One region of the Glutamicibacter sp. AOP5-A2-18 genome, then DNA from elsewhere that is predicted to be linked to it. Evidence: riboswitches for the same ligand, from Rfam matches in the RefSeq annotation. Region 1 holds a riboswitch; each other region holds the start of a gene.
What was found. Region 1 has a riboswitch for thiamine pyrophosphate ahead of thiM (hydroxyethylthiazole kinase). Riboswitches for the same ligand answer to the same signal wherever they lie in the genome.

Region 1 (6,638 bases):
TTCACCGCCGGTGTAGAAGATGTGGTCCCAGCGTGCCGCCAGCAATTCCGTAGCCGTATCTACTCCACCCTCAATGACAGCAAATACTCGCTCATCGAGGTAGAGCGGAAGGAATTTGGCTAGGGCACCTGAAGTGGCCGGAGCAAGCTCTGAGGGTTTAACAACTGCCGCATTTCCTGCGGCAATGGCGGCCACTAGGGGTGCGAGTACAAGTTGCAATGGGTAGTTCCAGGCACCAACGATCAAGACAACACCCAGGGGGCGTGGCTCGATCTTGGCCATTGCCGGCTGAAGCGCCAGTGGCACCTTAACTGTGGTGCTGTCCATCCATTCGGCCAGATGCCTCAGCGCAAAATCAATCTCTGCGCGCACCACATCAACTTCAGCGAATTTGGCTTCGGTGGCACTCTTACCCAGGTCATCGTTTAATGCCTGCAGGAAGTCATCAAGATGCTCTTCAAGCATCTTCTCCAGCGCGCGTAGCTGTTGGATTCGGAAGCGACGCGGGTGGGTGATTCGAGTATCAGCTGAACGGCGCAGATGACTTAGTACCGAAGCGATACGTGAAGGATGCTCGTCCACCGGAGGAGCGGAATCGCCGACCGGTTCTGGCAACGGAGTGGAAGTAAACAGACCCATGATCTGAGCGTACGTTACTTGGCAGATTTTCTACCGATTAATTCTCAAGGAGATTCATTATGTATCAAGTGTTTGATACATTAAAACCTATGGATCAGATCTCGGCGAGCGCCTTATCGATAGCTATTGCGTCATCAGTAATCTACCTATGGTTACGCTCAGTAGCTGCACGCCGCGGATCCTCAGCGTTACTCAGGGCTCAATCACATTCATTCTGGTGTGCCCTGATTGCGTTTTTTGCCTCGACTTCTGGCGACCTATCTCGGGTTTGGTCCATTCAAGCACCATCAGAGTCACCGACAACGCGCGTCATCATTGCACTGGGTGCCGCCGGTTGGCTGACTTTGGTCTACGTCATCGGGTTGTTTACTTGGCCTGGAGAACTGCGCTCAGTTCGCGTCGCATCTTTGGAACCACGCACGTTGACCACGCCCTTTCCACGTAAGCTAGGTGCCCTAGTTGGCTCACTGGCAATCTTTGCATGTTGCATGTTGTGGCCGATATCCCGGGTCGCCGGCCACATCCCTGAAGGCAAAAGTACTGAATCCTCAGCGGCTGACTTCGAAGACGCAGTTGCGCCTACATGGGACAGCACATCCGGGTGGATTTCAGGCGCTGAAGTAGCTCCACTGTTTGCGCTGTGTATTTTCGCGGTTTTACTGGCCACTGCCGTGATCAGTGCAATCATCCTCAAACGCAGGCCCTTAGCCGGGATCTCCGCAACCCAAAACCAAGAACTACGCTCAATTTGGCTCAACCGGTTGCTACGAAATTGTGGTTGGCTGCTGACCAACATCATCGGTGCCGCAATCACCTACGCCGATCCGGTTCTGAGTTCCGGGTGGAACAAGGTGTCCATGTTTGCCGTCTTGGCTTTGGGCTTCGTGCTATTCGTCTGGGCTCCAAAGCATGCCGCACCGGAGGCCAATAGCCTGCGTAGCACCGCCTTCGCCCGGATGCGCAGCCACACGCTATCCGTTTCCTATTTTGCGAATACGTTCTTGATTATCGCCGCGTTGATTATCTGGCTTGCGGCCAGTGAACTCGTTGACCAAACGCCAGAGCCATTCGGTGAAGCCGGGGCCCGTGCTGTTGGCGCTTCCTTTGCGCTGCCATGGTCAGCGGCGGCGGTAGTCCTGTACCTAGTAATCTCTGCCGGCTTCGCGCTCTATGCACATTCACGAGCAAAGCTGGGGGCACTTTCTGAACCGAAGAGCCAAAATCTTCCGGTTTGGGTGTACACGATTGCAGCGCTGTTCATCGTCAGCGGGAGCATCTTGCTTTACGCCCCACAAACACTGAGCCCAGGGGCACAACAGCTACTCTCGCCATGGGTCACCTCGGCAATAATCGTGGGAACGTTGGTAGCCGCGGCCGGTTACTTCTGGTGGATCCGCCATTGCGCAGTCCCCTGGGACCTCACGGACGAACAGGAAATCTGGTATCGGCAAATCTTGGAGTTCCGAGCCTTACGAGTGCTCTGCAGTGCGTATTTCCTCTTGCCGGGCTTGGTCTCTTCCGATGAGCCAGCGGTGCTAGCCATAGGCATTGGGCTCTTCTGCATCCCAGCCTTACTAGTGGTCAATCGCCCGAAGGCGCGCCTGACCACGAGCGTGCGCGCATGAGCACCCAGATCACGGTAGATCTTGAGGCGGCTACCGCTCCTTATGAGCAGATCCGTTCGCAGATCGCGTCGCTGATTAACCTCGGCGAATTAGTGGCAGGTAGCAAGCTACCCACGGTCAGGGCGTTGGCCACAGATCTTGGGGTAGCTGCCGGAACAGTCGCTCGTGCCTACAAAGAGCTGGAAGCCGAAGGGCTCATTTCTTCAAGACGCAGGGCCGGCACGATAGTTAATGAACGCGCTACCCCCATCGAAGAGCATGAAGATCTGGTGGCGGCCGTAGACCACCTTTGGAAGCTAGCAGCAGCGCAACATGTCGATGCGGCGACACTTAAAGCGTTAGTGGCGAGACGTGAACGTTAAGAATTTGTTCTAGGCATTGCCACTGCGTACGCTCTAGATCAGTGACACGGGGTGTCGGAGAAGCCGACTGAGATGAAACCCGTCGAACCTGATCTAGTTCACGCTAGCGGAGGGATGTCGCATGACTCTGCCTACCGTTGCCCAAAAATACCGGCAACACTCCCCTTTAGTTTTTTGCCTGACGAATACCGTCGTCACCAATTTCACCGCCAATGTCCTACTGGCTTCCGGCGCTTCACCAGCCATGACTAATCTGCCTGGCGAAGCTGGCGGGTTTGCTGCCTTGGCTTCTGCAGTGCTGGTGAATCTAGGCACGCCAAGCACCGAGCAAATGGTGGCCATGGAGGAAGCGGTGCTCTCGGCGAGCGCAGCAGGCACCCCGTGGATATTGGATCCTGTGGCTGTCGGCGCCCTGTCGGTACGCACCGACTTCGCCCGACGCATAGTTCAAGAACATCCCACCTTGATCCGTGGAAACGCTTCGGAAATCCTCGCCTTGGCGGGCAAGGATGCCAGTGGCCGTGGTGTTGATGCGGCAGATACCGTGCAGGCTGCCCTCGATGCAGGACGCGAACTGGCGCAAGAACACGGCTGCGTTGTTGCTATCTCCGGCGAAGCCGATGCGATCATCGACGCTACCCGTACTGTACTGGTACACACTAACGGTATCGGGCTGACCAGAATCACCGGTGGCGGATGCGCACTAGGTGCCTTTAACGCTGGAATGCTCGCGGTGCACGAGGACCCCTTTGAAGCATCCATCGCCGCCCACGGTTTTTACGGTCTGGCCGCCGAAAAGGCACTGGCCGCAAGCACCGGACCGGGAAGCTTTGCGGTGGCGTTCCTTGATGCGCTAGCCGCCACGGAACCTGAAGAATTACAGACTTTGAAGTACGAGGAACTGAACCATGGATAATATCGGCGCCTACCTAGTAGCCAACACCGCCAGCTGCACTCCACGCACCACCCTGGAAGTCATCCAAGGAGCAGTAGCCGGCGGCATCGAATGGATTCAGCTGCGGGCCAAGGATGAGTCTGCCCGCGAATTCTTCGAACTGTCCTGCGCTGCAGCCCAACTAACCAAGGGCAAAGCCAAACTATTGATCAATGACCGGATTGACGTCTTCTTAGCTGCTCGCGCGGCCGGAGCTGCGGTCAACGGTATCCATATCGGGCAAAAAGACATTCCGGTGCGACTTGCCCGTGAGATTATCGGCGAAGGCATCATCGGTTTGAGCGCTTCCACCGATGAACAACTGGCCCAGGCGAATCTCGACGCGGAGGTCATCGACTATCTGGGTGTTGGTGCAGTGCGTGCCACTCCTACCAAAAAGGATCACCCAACCCCGTTGGGTCTTGACGGTTTTATCCGTGCAGCATCCTTGACCGAACTACCGTGTGTAGCCATCGGCGCCATTACCGCTCAGGACGCAGCTGCGATTCGCGCTGGCGGAGGGTCGGGCCTAGCGGTGGTTCGTGCCATCTGTAATGCCGAGGATCCGCAAACGGCCAGCGAGCAGCTCGTTTCAGCTTGGACGGTGGCACAGTGAAAAATATTCTCTCTATCGCCGGCTCTGATCCTTCCGGTGGTGCCGGTATCCAGGCGGATCTAAAAGCCATTGCCGCTAACGGTGGTTATGGCATGTGCGTGATTACGGCATTAACCGCGCAGAACACCCAAGGGGTCAGCGCAGTACAAGCCATTGATGGTGACTTTGTCCTAGCCCAGTTGGAATCCGTTAGCGCTGATATACAGATTGACGCCATCAAGATTGGCATGCTGGCCAATGCTGAAGTAATCCGCGCGGTCAGTAGTTGGCTGGATACCGTAGATGCGCCGGTCGTTCTAGATCCGGTGATGGTAGCCACGAGCGGAGACCGATTACTAGAAGATGAGTCGGCACTCGATTCACTGCTGGACCGCGCCTGCGTCATCACCCCTAACCTGCTCGAGCTCGCAAGCTTGCTACGCGAGGCTGCTGCCACACAATGGCCACAAGTCCTAGAGCAGGCACAGCGACTGGCCGCCAAGCACGACGTTCTGGTTTTGGCCAAGGGCGGGCACCTGGCTGGAGACCTCTGCCCTGATGCGCTAGTTAGTTCCACTGGAGTGCTGGCCGAGTTCAGCAGTCCAAGACACCAGACCAAAAACACCCACGGCACCGGCTGCACCCTCTCCAGCGCCTTGGCCACTATCTACGCCACAGACGGTGACTGGATACAGGCTCTTGAGAAGTCCAAGGCCTATCTGGTGCGCGCTATCGGCGCAGCCGACCAACTCACTGTGGGTAGCGGGCATGGCCCGGTGAATCACTTTGTGGACTTCTTCAGCGAAGCAGATCCCATGCAAGAGTGGTGGCAGCAAATTGATGGACTACGCGGGTCTATCGATGGGCTGGAATTCATCACCCAGTTATCCGATGGCACATTGGCCTCAGCAGACTTTGAGTACTACCTGTCCCAAGATGCCTTCTACCTTCAGCGTTACGCTCAGGTATTGGCCGAGGCCAGTGCCTTGGCCCCAGATCTCGAAGCGCAACGCTTCTGGGCTAGCTCAGCCAGTGCAATCTTGGAAGGTGAATTGCAGCTGCATCGCAGTTACCTCGCTGAAGGTACCGCGAACCCCAGTGCGATCACGCTGAACTATGTGAACCACCTGGCGGCGTCCAAACAAAGCTACGGGGAACTGATTGCCGCAATCCTCCCCTGCTACTGGCTATATCAAGACATTGGCAAGCGCCTAGCCGCAGCCAATCACGATCAACACCCCTTTGAAAAGTGGTTGAGCACCTACGCATCAGAAGAATTCGACCTAGCTACCGAGCAGGCCATCAACATGGTGCGCATGGCGTGGAAGCAGTCTGATGGTGCTCTGCGTGAGCGGATGAGGGTGGCATTTGTGCGATCTTCAGAACATGAGTTGGCCTTCTTCGATCAAGCACGACAGAACCGAGTAGAATTTTCTACGGTCTGAAACGCGCGGGCCACGATCTGGAGGATTGTATGAGCTGGAGCATTCACGGCAACGGAAAGACCATCAACCCGGGCGAAGTTGTCGCCCCGGAAGAACGGTTGCACTGGCCACAAACCATTTCCATTGGTGCCCAGCACATCCTGGCGATGTTTGGCTCCAGCATTCTGGTGCCAACCCTCACCGGCTTCCCGGTCACCACTACCTTGCTGTTTACCGGCTTGGCCACCATCATCTTCTTGCTGATGACCAAGAACAAGGTACCTAGCTACCTTGGCTCATCCTTCGCGATGATCGCTCCGGTCATTTCCACCACCCAGTCGCACAGCATGGCTGGTGCCCTTGGCGGCATCGTCATGACTGGCGCGTTGCTCTTTGTGGTGGGCCTGATTGTGCAGGCTACTGGTACCGGGTGGATCCACGCTTTGATGCCACCGGTAGTTATGGGCACCATCGTTGCGCTGATTGGCTTGAACCTCGCCAGCGCTACCTTGGCACCGATGACCGATTTCCCGCTGACTACATTCTTGACGGTGATTTTCACGGTACTGGCTACCGTGGCCTTCAAGGGTCTACTTGGACGCCTGTCGATTCTGGTTGGTTTGGTTCTTGGCTACCTGTTGGCATTGGTCCAGGGCCAGGTTGATTTCAGTGCCGTGGGTGAGGCGAGCTGGGTTGGTCTGCCACAGTTCACGACCCCAACTTTCCATCTTGATACCGCATTGATGTTCCTGCCGGCTGTTTTTGTGCTGATTGCCGAGAACATCGGGCACGTACGCACCGTGGGTGTGATGACCGGACGAGATCTCTCGAAGTTCAACGGTCGCGCACTGATGGCTGATGGTGCGGCCAGCGTTGTTGCCGGACTCGGTGGCGGTTCTGCCACCACCACCTATGCCGAGAACATCGGCGTAATGGCTGCATCTCGCGTGTACTCCACTGCCGCCTACTGGGTAGCGGCCATTGTGGCCATGGCGTTGGCCTTCCTGCCGAAGTTTGGCGCACTAGTGGGCACCATTCCGGTCGGAGTTATCGGCGGCT
Region 2 (6,638 bases), 2.7 Mb from region 1:
ACACGCTGCTCACCGGACATAACACTCCCGGTGGCGGTTTTGCCGGCGGTCTGATCGCAGGCCTTGCCTTGACCATCCGTTACCTAGCCGGCGGTCGCATTGAACTCTCTGAGTCACTCAGGATTGCCCCAGGCTTGCTTATCGGTGGCGGTATTGCACTAGCTGGACTAGCCGGAATTGTTCCGCTGTTGCTGGGCGACGAAATTTTCACCATGTATGCCGTGGAGTTCTGGTTCTTTGGAGATCAGAAGTTTGTTACTTCTACGATCTTCGATATCGGCGTGTATCTGGTGGTTTTGGGACTGGTACAGGACGTGCTGCGTTCACTGGGTAGCGAAATTGATTCACTCTCCGAAGGACGTAGCCCGGTGGACCGCCATGACTTTGTACAAGCCTCACAGACAGGAGTTGGCCGATGAGCGTGAACATCACCTTTCTCGTGATTACCGGTGTGCTGCTTGCCTGCGGTTTCTACCTAGTACTTGAACGAACCCTGACCCGTGTGTTGTTAGGCATCATGCTTTTAGGCAACGGCATCAACCTGCTGATCCTGACCACCGGTGGCCGGCGAGGCATTGCCCCGCTGTTCAAACCCGAAATTGCAGCCGAAGAATATTCAGATCCACTGCCGCAAGCATTAATCTTGACGGCAATCGTCATCACCTTCGCGGTGACAGCATTCTTGCTCGCCATGATCTATCGGTCGTGGACGCTGACCAGTGCCGATGAGCTGGCCGATGACACCGAAGATATTAAGGTGTCGCAGAAGACAGCCTACGACGAAGAGGAAGACTCGCCGGTGGCAGAGGATACGACCGAATTCGTTGACGAAGAAGGCCGACCAGTACGTGAGGGGGAAGAGTGAATTTTCTAGATCTAGCCCCCCTGGCCGTAGTCCTTCCGATCATTGGCGCCGGTGCCGCGTTCCTGGCCCGCCGCCAGGTGCGCACCCAACGACTGATCACCATCGGCATCCTGTGCCTGACCTTGCTTTTGGAAGCAGGCATGGTGGCAGCCGTCTGGGGCGGAGAAAGTTATGCCATACACATCGGTGGCTGGGAGTCACCCTTCGGCATCGCACTGATGGTTGATGGCTTCAGCTCCTTTATGCTGCTGATTTCCACCTTGGTGTCACTGGCAGTGTTGTTCTTCGCTACCAGTCAGGGTCTAGCCGACGGGGATGAACCCGGACCAGTCTCGGTATTCCACCCGGCCTACCTGATTCTACTGGCCGGTGTGTCTAACGCCTTCCTGGCAGCGGACCTCTTCAACCTCTATGTCGGATTCGAAATCCTGCTCACCGCCAGCTACGTGCTGCTCACCTTGGGTGCCACAGCTGAACGCATTCGCGCCGGTACTACCTACGTGGTGGTTTCGGTGGTTTCCTCGGTGGTCTTCTTGATGGCCATCGCCATGATCTACGCCGCCACCGGAACGGTGAATATGGCGGACCTCGCGGTGAAGCTGCCACAGTTGGATCAAGGCCCGCAGCTGATCTTGCATGTATTGCTGTTGATTGCCTTCGGCATCAAGGCCGCGGTGTTCCCGCTGTCTTTGTGGCTTCCCGACTCCTACCCAACCGCTCCGGCACCGGTGACCGCCGTGTTCGCAGGGTTGCTGACCAAGGTGGGCGTGTATGCCATCGTGCGTACCGAAACCTTACTGTTCCCCGGAGGCGAAGTACGCGCCGGACTGATGGTGGCCGCAGCGCTGACCATGGTGGTCGGTATTCTTGGTGCATTGGCCCAGACGGACATCAAACGTATGCTGTCCTTCACGCTGACCAGCCACATCGGTTACCTGATCTTTGGTGTTGCTATCGGCACCCCACTAGCCATCGCGGCAACCATCTACTACGTAGGTCACCACATTATTGTGCAGACCTCGTTGTTCATGGTGGCCGGCCTGATTGAACGTCGTGCAGGTAGCTCGAATGTCACCAAGCTCGGCTCGCTAGCCAAACTTTCCCCGGCGCTGTCGCTGCTCTTCTTTATCCCCGCGATCAACTTGGGCGGCATCCCACCGTTCTCCGGATTCTTGGGGAAGTTCGGATTGCTGCACGCCGCAGTACAGGATGCTGACCCATTGACCTGGATTGTTGTTGGCGCTGGTCTGCTCACTAGCTTGCTGACGCTGCTGGCCATCATCCGTGTTTGGGCCCGTGTGTTCTGGCGACGCGCTACCGATGCTGAAGTTCCAAACCAAGAACTAGTGGAACAGGCCGCCTCAGTAGCTATTGAGACTGCTGCTGGTGGAGCGCAAAATCCGGCATTGGGTCTGAAACTGGCCAAGGAGCTTGAAGCCGATTCTTTGCCGTGGGGAATGCGCTATTCCACCGCGTCACTCGTTGTAGCCGGCATTGCGTTGACCGTATTTGCTGGACCAATCTTCGAGTTCTGTGAACGGGTCGCAGCTGAGCTCATTGCTCGCGAACCATATATCAGTGCGATCTTGCCATTGTGATTAGGGGGGGACGATGTCGACTAAAAACCTGAAGCACAGAGATCAGCGTATCCATGATGCGCTTGATACTTCTGGCGTCCGTCACCGGGCAACACTCAAACAGGAATGGCCGCTGCTGGCGTTGCTGATCTTTGTCTGGGCAGCCCTCTGGCAAGACTTCTCGCCGGCGAATCTGATCTTCGGTGTCATCGTTGCGCTGATAATTGTCACGCTCTTCCCGCTGCCGCCGGTGGTCCTTTCGGGCCGTGTGAACGTCTGGTACTGCTTTGAACTGTTTATCTGGTTCATCGGTCAAGTATTTGTGGCAAGTTTCCAAGTGGCACGACTGGCGATCTTCCGGGGAAAGAAAACCCGCAGTGGAGTGATCGCCGTGGAGTTGCGTACCGACTCGGATTTGATTGTCACCGCGGTGGGACATGTACTGACGCTGATTCCTGGATCATTTGTTATCGACGTTGACCGGCGCTCATCAACGCTGTACTTGCACTACATCAACATCGAATCGAGATCCGACATGGAACGGGCCCGCGAAGCGGTGCGCGACATTGAACGTCGAGTGATCATGGCGATGGGTAGCCACGATGAATTTGAAGCAATCAAGCACGAATGCGGTCCAATTCTTGGTCGAGTAGGAGGCAAAAAATGATGACAATCGTGATGTGGATTTGCGGCATCATGCTGGGTCTAGCCACCGTTGCGTGCTTGATCCGCGTTGCCAAGGGCCCCTCGATTCTTGACCGAGTCTTAGCCTTGGACGTGATGCTGCTGATCATTTCCGTGGCGTTGTGCTTGGAAATGGTCTTCAACCGCCACACCGACTACCTGTTGTTTGTCGTTGTTGCGTGCACCTTGGGCTTCATTGGCTCGGTTACGGTGTCGCGGTACGTCTCGGATCAGAGGAACGCCTAATGGAATTGTTCCTCGATATTCTTGTCGCCGTCCTGCTGATCACCGGCTGCCTCATGTCGCTGATTGCCGGTATCGGTCTGCTTTCATTCCCCGACATGCTCACTCGGATGCACGCCGCCACCAAACCGCAAGTACTTGGCTTTCTGCTGATCTTCACCGCGCTAGCAATTCACTTGCGTAGCTGGAGTGTGGTTCCAGTATTGTTCCTGGCTTGGGGGATGCAGCTACTGACCGCTCCCGTATCCGCACATATGATTGGGCGCGCTGGTTACCGAACCAAGCACGCTGCCAAACAATCTCTCTACGCCGATGAACTGAGGCAAGTAGTGGACACGGTATCTGACGCACCGGCCACCGCGTCTGTTGAAGTCTCTAGCGAAGAGTCGAAGGACTCAAAGTAAAACTGAGCAGTGAAAAACTGAGCAGTGTAAAACTGAACAAAACAAAAAGGAACGGCCCACCATTGGTGGGCCGTTCCTTGAGCATTAGCTACTTGCTGAACCGTGCGACAACCTTGTTGGTGCCACGGTCTGCCAAGACCTGGATGGTCGCTGCGACAATCGATGAGAAGATCGCGAATCCGAGCGCCTGACGGAATGAAGCCTCTGCAGCTTCTTCGCTACCCTTGCGGGGAGCCTTATTTCCGGTGACGCCCTTCCACAGCTGATCAACTAGCTTGCTGCCGAGCAAACCGGCGCCAATCGAAATTCCGGTGGTGGCAAGTTTCTGTACTGTGTTCATATTGCCCTCGCTTCAACGTCGTAACTTATCTTTCCTCTGCCCAGCATACCTGCGGTAAGGTGGGGGAGCAGTAATTTTTCCGACAGGGGAGCGTCAGACTTCAAAAAAGAAGTCGCCAAGACGCTGAGAGTGCGATAGATCGCAGACCCTCGAACCTGCTCCGGCTAGTACCGGCGAAGGAAGTCGAGCATCTCGGATGCGGACGGGTGTAGCACTATGCCATCAGTCCGTACATCTCCCCTCCTAAATATAGGAGGACCACCCATGAACCAAGTAGTCGCAAAACAGCGAACCAGCTGGCGCGTTGTCGACATCGTCGTAGCCTCAGTAATCGCCGTAGCCTCAGGAGTGATCTTCTGGGCTTGGAGCGCAGGCATGCCGCTGTTCTCGCTAGCTTTTGTTGCCTTCCCACCTGCCGCTGCACTGCTGACTGGCGTATGGCTCTTCCCAGCGGTACTCGGTGCCCTGATCATCCGCAAACCAGGTGCAGCAGTGTTCTGCGAATTACTGGCAGCCATTATCGAGGCATTGCTGGGATCTCACTACGGTCTGAGCGTCATCGTTTCCGGGCTGGTCCAGGGCCTTGGTGCTGAATTGGTCTTTGCCATCTTCCGCTACCGTAAGTGGAACCTGAGCGTTGCGCTCATTGCAGGTTTTTTCACCGGCATCTTCGCCGGTATTTCCGAAGCCTACATCCTGGCGTACTACGTGGAATACACCTCATCACTAAAGATCTTGCACGTGCTGATCACCGGCGTCTCTGGACTGATCATCGCTGGTCTGCTGTCTTGGCTGGCCACCCGTGGATTGGCTAAGACCGGTGCACTGAGCGCACTGGCTAGCCGCCGTGCTCACCTCGAGTCCGGGAAACTGGACGCCAAATGAGTTCGCTGGCTAACCGTGGCGCTGACGCTCAAACTCGGCGGGGCGCCGAGATTTCTGCGCGTGGTTTTAGCTGGCAGCATGCCGAAAGAACAACTCCCGCGGTTTCCGGTTTAGACCTTAATATTCAGGCCGGCCAGAAAGTACTTCTTGTTGGTCCTTCCGGTGCGGGAAAGTCGACCTTGCTACATGCTCTGGCGGGGTTGTTGGAAGTCGACGAGTCGCAGCAAATGCGTGGCGAGCTACTCATTGACGGGGCTGATGCCTTTGCTCGCCAACGCCCGGTTGGGCTGATGCAGCAAGACCCGGAGACCCAAGTGGTGCAGAGCCGGGTAGCTGATGATGTCGCCTTCGGGGCCGAGAATCTTGCTGTAGCTCCCGAGGTGATCCGTGAGCGCATCCCAGAAGTATTGGACGCTGTAGGTCTAGGCATGCTCTCCTTTGACCACCGGACCCAAGAACTATCCGGAGGACAGAAACAGCGACTGGCTCTGGCCGGTATCTTGGCCATGCAGCCAGGATTGATGCTCCTTGATGAGCCGACCGCCAACGTGGACCCAGAGGGGATCGGTCCCTTGCGCGATGCCGTGCTTAATGCGGCACAGCTCAGCGGGGCCACCGTGCTGGTAGTTGAACACCGGTTGGAAGTCTGGGCCCAGCACATGGACCGCATCATCGTCCTTGAGCCAGGTGGCGGAGTAGCCCATGATCTGAGCCCGCAACAGCTCATGGAGGATCAGCAGCTTCGCGCTGAACTCGCTTCGGCCGGTCTGTGGGTTCCCGGCTACCTGCCACAAATCCAACAAGTGACACTCCAGCCGGGAGGAACCTTGCTGGAGGCCAAAGACTTGGTGTGCGCCCGAGCTGAGCAAGCACCGCGCACCCGCCCGGTTAACCTACAAGTCCGCGCAGGCACCGCAACGGTCATCCGTGGTGAAAACGGTGCAGGTAAATCCACCTTGGCACTCACCGTTGGTGGCTTGCTCGCTCCTGTCGCAGGACAGCTTGATGCAAGCGAGCAGCTAGCCAATGGTCTTGGCAGCTCACCGTTTAGCTGGAAAGCTGGTGCGCTGATTGGTCGGATCGGTTCAGTGTTCCAAGAACCTGAGCACCAATTTGTGGCGCAAACCGTCCGTGAAGAACTAGCTTTTGCTCCGTTAAGAGCCAAAGCCAGTGGCGGGCGAGAACTGAAATACGAGCCGGAACAAGTTGAGCAGTTAGTGCAGTCACTGCTGGTGCGCTTGGGTCTGGAACATCTTGCTGACGCAAACCCATTCACGCTCTCCGGAGGAGAGAAACGTCGGCTATCCGTAGGCACCGTGTTAGCCGCTTCTCCAGACGTATTGATCCTTGACGAACCAACCTTCGGACAGGATGCCAATACGTGGCGTGAATTAGCGCAGCTGCTGGTTGCTCAGTTGGAACAGGACACCGCGATCATTGCGGTGACTCACGATGAACATTTGGCCAGCGTCTTGCAGGCTGAGCAGATTCATCTAGCTGCACTGCCAAGCGGCGACGTGGCCAAGCCTAAGGGACCGGTACTGGATGCTCCGGTGGGCGATAGCTGGCTAGCTAAGATCAACCCGTTAGCCAAGCTGGGCGCCGTGGCTGCCGCAACGTTGCCTTTGATCAGTACATTG
Region 3 (6,638 bases), 2.6 Mb from region 1:
CGCCACACGTGTCCGCAGTCGGCACAGCGGTAGCGGCGCACTACAACTTCCAGCACGGTCGGTCGCCAGCCCAGCGGCTCGTGGGCCAACCGCCGGATCACGGTGTCACGAGCAGCGCCTTCGCTGCCGCACCGTCGGCACCACTGATCTGGTTCCACCACGCGGCACGCGAGGACCGCACGATCCGGTTCAAGTCGTTGTCCGGTCACGCTCAGACCGAGGCCGTCGAGTCGAGCGAAGGCGGTCAGGTCAGGGCTGCCGAAGCCGGCCGGCGGGGTAGCGTCGGACACGTCGAGGTCTTTCGGATGGATGGCGTAGGAACCTCCGTCGTCGGGAGACCTCGACGTCTATCTGCGGACCGACGCGCCCGGCCGACCTACACCGTCATCTGAGAAGACCCCTGAAACGTCTTCGACGACGACGGGACCTGCGAGGAGGAGGGCGCGGTGAGCTAAAGGAATGGAGCTTACTCGGCTTCGACGCCGCCGCAAGCTCCGGTGAAACGGTCGGTACTGGTCGGTCGTCGTCGGTCACCACCGGATGGCGGCGTCCCCCACGCTCGGCGTTTGCGCAGGTCAGCGGCTCGTTCGCCCAGTGGGCGCATCAAGTGATAGACGCAAAGCCGACGTGATTCGGTCGTCGGTTCGATTCCGACAGGCGGCTCCGGCGAACAGCCCCTGACCTGCGGAAACGCAGGGCAGGGGCTGTTCGGTTCTGGTGGTCGCGCGATGCGCTGGCCTCACGGCTCTGCCCGACACCGACGTCGCTCTCCTCTGCGACGGACCCCTCGCAGGCTGAGCGCTCGCGACCTGGCGACGGCTCGGCGGGGCGCGATGGTCTCGTGCGTTGGCGGACTACGGGAGCTTGGACGCGAGGACGTCGGCCGCCAGGATCTCGGGTGCTGCGCCGAGGAGGTGCTGGTTGGCCATCAGGGCTGCGACGATGGCGCCGTTGGCGTGGGCGTCGCGAGCGGCCTCGTCGGGGAATGCATCGAAGATCCAGAAGGTGTCGGCGTGGGTCCTGACCGCGAACCAGACAATCGTTCCTACTTCTTCGTTGGCGAGCGCGACAGCGCCGGTGAGCAGATCGGCGAGCGCGTCGTGCTGTCCATCGGCCGCGACGATCTTGGCGACGAAGGCATACGGAAGTGATGCGGGTGTGGACATGAGGGGTTCTCCTAGGTGTCGAGGTTTCTTGGTGAAGCGAGTTCAGTCTATGACGAAAAAGGGCATGTGAGAAGTGGCGTATACGGCAGTATTGCTATTGTTTACGTCATGCGTATTGGACTGATCGCGATCGACGGCTGCTTCGGTTCGGCTATCGCGTCGATCATCGACATCGTGCGGGTGGCCGACGGAGCCCGCGGCGATGTCGACCCGCGGATCGACCCGATCGAACTCGCCATCCTCGGACCGAAACGGCGAGTGACCACGACGGCATCGATGACCCTGTCGGTGGACCACCCGCTGTCGGAGTCCGGAGAGTTCGACGTGGTCGTCGTCCCTGCGCTTGGAACCCTTACGGCCGCCGCTACCAACGACGCCCTCCAGAGCCGAGATGCTCGTTCGGTCATCGCCTCGCTCGGGCGCCTCGACGAGGCGACCACCCGGATCGCCGCGGCGTGCACCGGCGTGTTCGCCGTCGCCGAGACCGGACGGATGCATCATCGGCGGGCGACGACCAGCTGGTTCCTGGGGCCGGAGTTCCTGAAGCGCTATCCGACCGTCGCCCTCGATCTCGACACCATGGTCGTGGTCGACGGGAACCTCGTCACCGCCGGCGCCGCCTTCGCCCACATCGACCTCGCGCTCTCACTCGTGCGATCGATCAGCCCCGACCTGGCCCAACATGTCGCCAAGCTCCTCATCATCGACGAGCGTCCGTCGCAGGCTGCCTTCGTCGCCTACGAACATCTCCGGCACGAGGACCCGATCGTCGTCGAGTTCGAACGCTTCGTGCGCGCCCGCCTGGACGAACCGTTCAACGTCGCCTTCGTCGCGCAGTCGCTCGGCACCAGCCGGCGCACCCTCGAACGACGAGTCCGTGCGGCGCTCAACCTCACTCCGCTCGGCTTCGTCCAACGGCTTCGCATCGAACGAGCTCGGCACCTCTCAGCAACCACGGACCTCACCTCCGCCGAGATCGCGCTACGGGTCGGCTACGCGAACGCCGAGACTCTGCGCTCCCTCCTGCGCAGGGAGCGACGCCGTTCCTGACCTATCGCCATGCCTTAGAACCACCTCTCAGCACGTCGCGTCGACGCTCCTGCGTCGCCTCTGGACGCCCCACTCGACACGCCCGCAGCACAGGCCATGCGACGTGCCCCGGCTTCCCGGACGGTCGGGGTTGGGTGGCTATGATGTCGCTGCGTTCTCGTCGAGAGGATCAGCAGACCCGATCAGGGTCGATTGGGATGAGACGCGAAGGCGGTCAGGTCAGGGCGGCCGAAGCCGGCCGGCGGGGTAGCGTCGGACACGTCGAGGTCTTTCGGATGGATGGCGTAGGAACCTCCATCGTCGGGAGACCTCGACGTCTATCTGCGGACCGACGCGCCCGGCCGACCTACACCCTCATCTGGGAAGAGCCACTTTCCTGCCGCTTGAGTCAGTGAAAATCACTTTTCCAACAACAAAACATCCGTACATCTTGATGCTTCGCAGTCAAAAGAGGCAAATATCAACATGTGCGAGGTCTGCCATTTTTCGCGGCGCAGACTACCCGCGTTCAGAACACCATCGAGCAACCGATCCCCTGGCGCGTTTTTCCTACTTGAGTAGGGGTCTTGTGACGTCAGCTACAAACTCGTTACGGATTTTGAAATCGCCAAAAACCTGTGTAGAGTATTTACTCGTTGCCCCCTTAGCTCAGTGGTAGAGCGCGTTCTTGGTAAGAACGAGGTCGCCGGATCGATTCCGGCAGGGGGCTCGAAATAAGAGAGACAATCTGCATTCAGACTGTCTCTCTTTTCGTCTATCTGGACTTATTTTCTTGGGCCCCGCTGCCACTTCGCTTCGCCCCCATCTTCCACTTCCAACGCTCAGACCTAGCGTCAAATTTTGGCGCCCATTCTTGTGCGCCGATTTTTTCATGCTAGTGTCGTCTCCGACCACACGGGAGCCCCATGGCAAGGGCTGAGATCGGGCTATCGCCGTCCGCGACCGTTGAACCTGTCCGGGTAATGCCGGCGAAGGAAGTGAGTTTCTCAATGGAACAATTTGAACAACATCCTGCCCACTCTCTCGCGTTCCGCGAATCGGAAGGGATCTCAGTTCCCGTCACGCAAATTCAACTTGCGGACTCCCCCAACGGCCAGCCAAATGAACCGCTACGGGTGTATCGCACCAGTGGTCCAGGTAGCGAACCAACTCAGGGACTGAATCCTTTTCGGGAACCGTGGATCATGGAACGAGCAGACGTTGCGGTCTATGAAGGCCGCGAACGCAATCTGCACGATGACGGGCGCTCAGCGGTCCGCCGAGGAACTGCCAGCGATGAATGGGCCGGACGCACGGCGCCACCACTACGTGCAGTTCAGGGGGCCACAGTAACCCAAATGCACTACGCACGAGCTGGGGTGATCACCCCTGAAATGCGATATGTGGCGGTTCGCGAAGAGTGCGATGTAGAACTGGTCCGCAGCGAGCTGGCGGCCGGGCGAGCAATCATTCCGTCCAATATCAATCACCCGGAATCTGAACCGATGATTATCGGCAAAGCCTTCTTGGTGAAAATCAATGCAAATATCGGCAACTCTGCGGTGACCAGCTCGATTGCTGAAGAAGTATCCAAGCTGCAGTGGGCCGCCAAATGGGGTGCAGACACCGTCATGGATCTATCCACCGGTGATGACATCCACACCACTCGTGAGTGGATCATCCGCAATTCACCGGTGCCCATCGGAACGGTGCCCATCTACCAAGCCTTGGAAAAGGTCAATGGCGAAGCCAACGCACTGACCTGGGAGATCTTCCGCGATACCGTCATTGAACAGTGTGAGCAGGGCGTGGACTATATGACCATTCACGCTGGCGTGCTCTTGCGTTATGTTCCTTTGACTGCCAACCGGGTTACCGGCATTGTCTCGCGCGGTGGGTCCATCATGGCCGGCTGGTGCTTGGCACATCACGAAGAGAATTTCTTGTACACGCACTTTGATGAGCTCTGCGAAATCTTCGCACAGTACGACGTTGCTTTCTCACTGGGTGACGGGCTTCGTCCCGGCTCCATTGCTGATGCCAATGACGCCGCGCAGTTCGCTGAGCTAGATACCCTAGCTGAGCTGACCAAGCGGGCCTGGAGGTACGACGTACAGGTCATGGTTGAGGGACCGGGACATATTCCATTCCATAAGGTCCGGGAGAATGTTGAACGCCAGCAGGAGTTGTGTGATGGTGCGCCCTTCTACACACTGGGCCCACTGGTTACCGATATCGCTCCGGGCTATGACCACATCACCAGCGCCATCGGCGCTACGGAGATCGCTCGATATGGCACAGCCATGCTTTGTTATGTCACACCCAAGGAACATCTGGGATTGCCTAACCGTGACGATGTAAAGACCGGTGTTATCACTTACAAGATTGCAGCTCACGCCGCCGACTTAGCCAAGGGGCACCCGGGTGCCAGTGCGCGCGATGATGCGCTGAGTAAGGCACGCTTTGAGTTCCGCTGGAATGACCAGTTCTCGCTGAGTTTAGATCCCGTCACGGCTCAAGAATTCCATGACGAGACTTTGCCCGCAGAACCAGCCAAGACCGCACACTTCTGCTCGATGTGTGGACCAAAATTCTGTTCCATGCGGATCTCCCAAGATATACGTGATGAATACGGTTCTGCGGAGGCTCAAGCGGCGTTGGCAGGCATGGCAGAAAAGAGTAGAGAGTTCTTGGAGAGCGGCGGGAAAGTTTATCTAGGAGATGAGATTCCGGTAGGCAGCGCAGCCCAGTAATAGCTGGCTGCTGGAACAAGCATCTTGGAGAAACACACAACGCCCCTGGATCAAACCTTTCGGTTTGTTCCAGGGGCGTTGTGTTGTGCTTTTAGCTAGTTAGCTTAGGAGCGTCGACTTAGTAGTCGCGACGTCCACCGCTACGGCCCGAGTCGCTGAAGCGCTTGTCGCCGCCACGGCCACCGAAGCGCTTTTCGCCGCCACCGCGTCCGCCGCGGAAACCGCCACGGTCTCCACCGCGGAAACCGCCACGGTCGCCGCCACGATCGTTGTCATCGTCGTCGCGTGGCTTACGGCCGGAGTCAAGCTCCATGCTGATCAGTTCGCCGCCGATGCGGGTCTTGGACAGTGCACGCCACTGGTCCTTGCTCAGCTCTGCTGGCAGTTCAACCAAGGTGTGATCCGAACGGATCTCAATGCCACCGATTTCCGAAGAATCGAAGCCACCTTCGTTAGCCAAAGCGCCAACGATCGAGCCTGGCTGCACGCGGTTGCGGCGGCCAATGGCCAGACGGTACATGGCGTTGCCTGCAGCAGCAGTCTTACGTGCACGTGGGCCACGGTCGCCGCGATCTCCGCGGTCACCACGGTCGCCGCGATCGCCACGTTCTGGGCGGTCACCACGTTCCATGCGAGCCTTCTTGGAAGGCGAAGCTACTGGTTCGGTCATCAGCAATGGACGTCCACCCTGAGCCATCAAAGCCAGTGCAGCTGCGATTTCCAGCTGATCAAGGTCTTCGTGCTCAGAAGCGAACTTCTCAACGATTTCGCGGAAGGTGGTCAGGTCCTGACCACTGATGGTCTGATCGATGCGATCAGTGAACTTCTGGATACGACGGTCGTTAACCGAATCCAGCGAAGGAAGCTGCATCTGGGTCACCGGCTGGCGGGTAGCCTTCTCGATGGCACGCAGCAAGTACTTCTCGCGTGGGGTCATGAACAAGATCGCGTCGCCCGAACGACCTGCACGGCCGGTACGGCCAATGCGGTGAACGTAGGACTCGGTGTCATGTGGGATGTCGAAGTTGATGACGTGGCTGATGCGCTCAACGTCCAAACCACGAGCTGCAACGTCGGTAGCAACCAGGATGTCGATCTTGCCTGAACGCAAGTTCTCAACGGTGCGCTCACGCTGCTGCTGTGGGATGTCACCGTTGATAGCTGCAGCGGTGAAGCCGCGAGCCTTCAACTTGTCAGCCAGGTCCTCGGTAGCCATCTTGGTACGAACGAAGGCGATAACACCTTCGAATGACTCGGACTCGAGGATACGGGTCATGGCGTCAAGCTTGTGCGAGCCCATAACCTGCAGGTAACGCTGGGTGATGTTGGTGCCGGTCGACTGCTTGGACTTGACCGAAATTTCCTGCGGATCGCGCAGGTATTCCGAAGCAATACGACGGATGGTACGTGGCATGGTGGCCGAGAACAGGGCAACCTGCTTCTCTGCTGGGGTTGCTTCCAAGATCTTGTCGACCTCTTCGGCGAAGCCCATGCGAAGCATTTCGTCGGCCTCATCCAGTACAACGTACTGAAGGTTGGACAGGTCCAAAGAACCCTTATTGATGTGGTCGATTACGCGACCTGGGGTACCAACAACAACCTGAGCGCCACGGCGCAGGCCGTTGAGCTGTGGGCCGTATGGGGAGCCACCGTACACTGGCAAGACGGTGAAGTCTGGCAGGTACTTTGC

Region 2: it holds a riboswitch for thiamine pyrophosphate, as region 1 does, so the genes downstream of both, ACT3RW_RS13200 (ECF transporter S component) here and thiM (hydroxyethylthiazole kinase) in region 1, are expected to answer to the same signal.
Region 3: it holds a riboswitch for thiamine pyrophosphate, as region 1 does, so the genes downstream of both, thiC (phosphomethylpyrimidine synthase ThiC) here and thiM (hydroxyethylthiazole kinase) in region 1, are expected to answer to the same signal.

The regions. Positions count from the first base shown of each region.
Region 1 is NZ_JBQSVW010000001.1:45,924-52,561, reverse strand. It holds gene ACT3RW_RS00260 (aldehyde dehydrogenase family protein) at 1-639, opposite strand, end outside; gene ACT3RW_RS00255 (hypothetical protein) at 699-2,264, shown strand; gene ACT3RW_RS00250 (GntR family transcriptional regulator) at 2,261-2,626, shown strand; TPP riboswitch at 2,664-2,758, shown strand; gene thiM (hydroxyethylthiazole kinase) at 2,748-3,542, shown strand; gene thiE (thiamine phosphate synthase) at 3,535-4,176, shown strand; gene thiD (bifunctional hydroxymethylpyrimidine kinase/phosphomethylpyrimidine kinase) at 4,173-5,600, shown strand; gene ACT3RW_RS00230 (uracil-xanthine permease family protein) at 5,630-6,638, shown strand, end outside.
Region 2 is NZ_JBQSVW010000001.1:2,750,525-2,757,162, reverse strand. It holds gene ACT3RW_RS13235 (Na+/H+ antiporter subunit A) at 1-419, shown strand, start outside; gene ACT3RW_RS13230 (Na(+)/H(+) antiporter subunit C) at 416-865, shown strand; gene ACT3RW_RS13225 (Na+/H+ antiporter subunit D) at 862-2,463, shown strand; gene ACT3RW_RS13220 (Na+/H+ antiporter subunit E) at 2,477-3,109, shown strand; gene ACT3RW_RS13215 (monovalent cation/H+ antiporter complex subunit F) at 3,106-3,372, shown strand; gene mnhG (monovalent cation/H(+) antiporter subunit G) at 3,372-3,773, shown strand; gene ACT3RW_RS13205 (DUF4235 domain-containing protein) at 3,862-4,113, opposite strand; TPP riboswitch at 4,188-4,312, shown strand; gene ACT3RW_RS13200 (ECF transporter S component) at 4,378-4,998, shown strand; gene ACT3RW_RS13195 (ATP-binding cassette domain-containing protein) at 4,995-6,638, shown strand, end outside.
Region 3 is NZ_JBQSVW010000001.1:2,597,995-2,604,632, forward strand. It holds gene ACT3RW_RS12495 (ISL3-like element ISPfr2 family transposase) at 1-290, opposite strand, end outside; gene ACT3RW_RS12500 (putative quinol monooxygenase) at 855-1,166, opposite strand; gene ACT3RW_RS12505 (GlxA family transcriptional regulator) at 1,275-2,216, shown strand; tRNA gene ACT3RW_RS12510 (tRNA-Thr) at 2,854-2,925, shown strand; TPP riboswitch at 3,101-3,210, shown strand; gene thiC (phosphomethylpyrimidine synthase ThiC) at 3,206-4,948, shown strand; gene ACT3RW_RS12520 (DEAD/DEAH box helicase) at 5,067-6,638, opposite strand, start outside.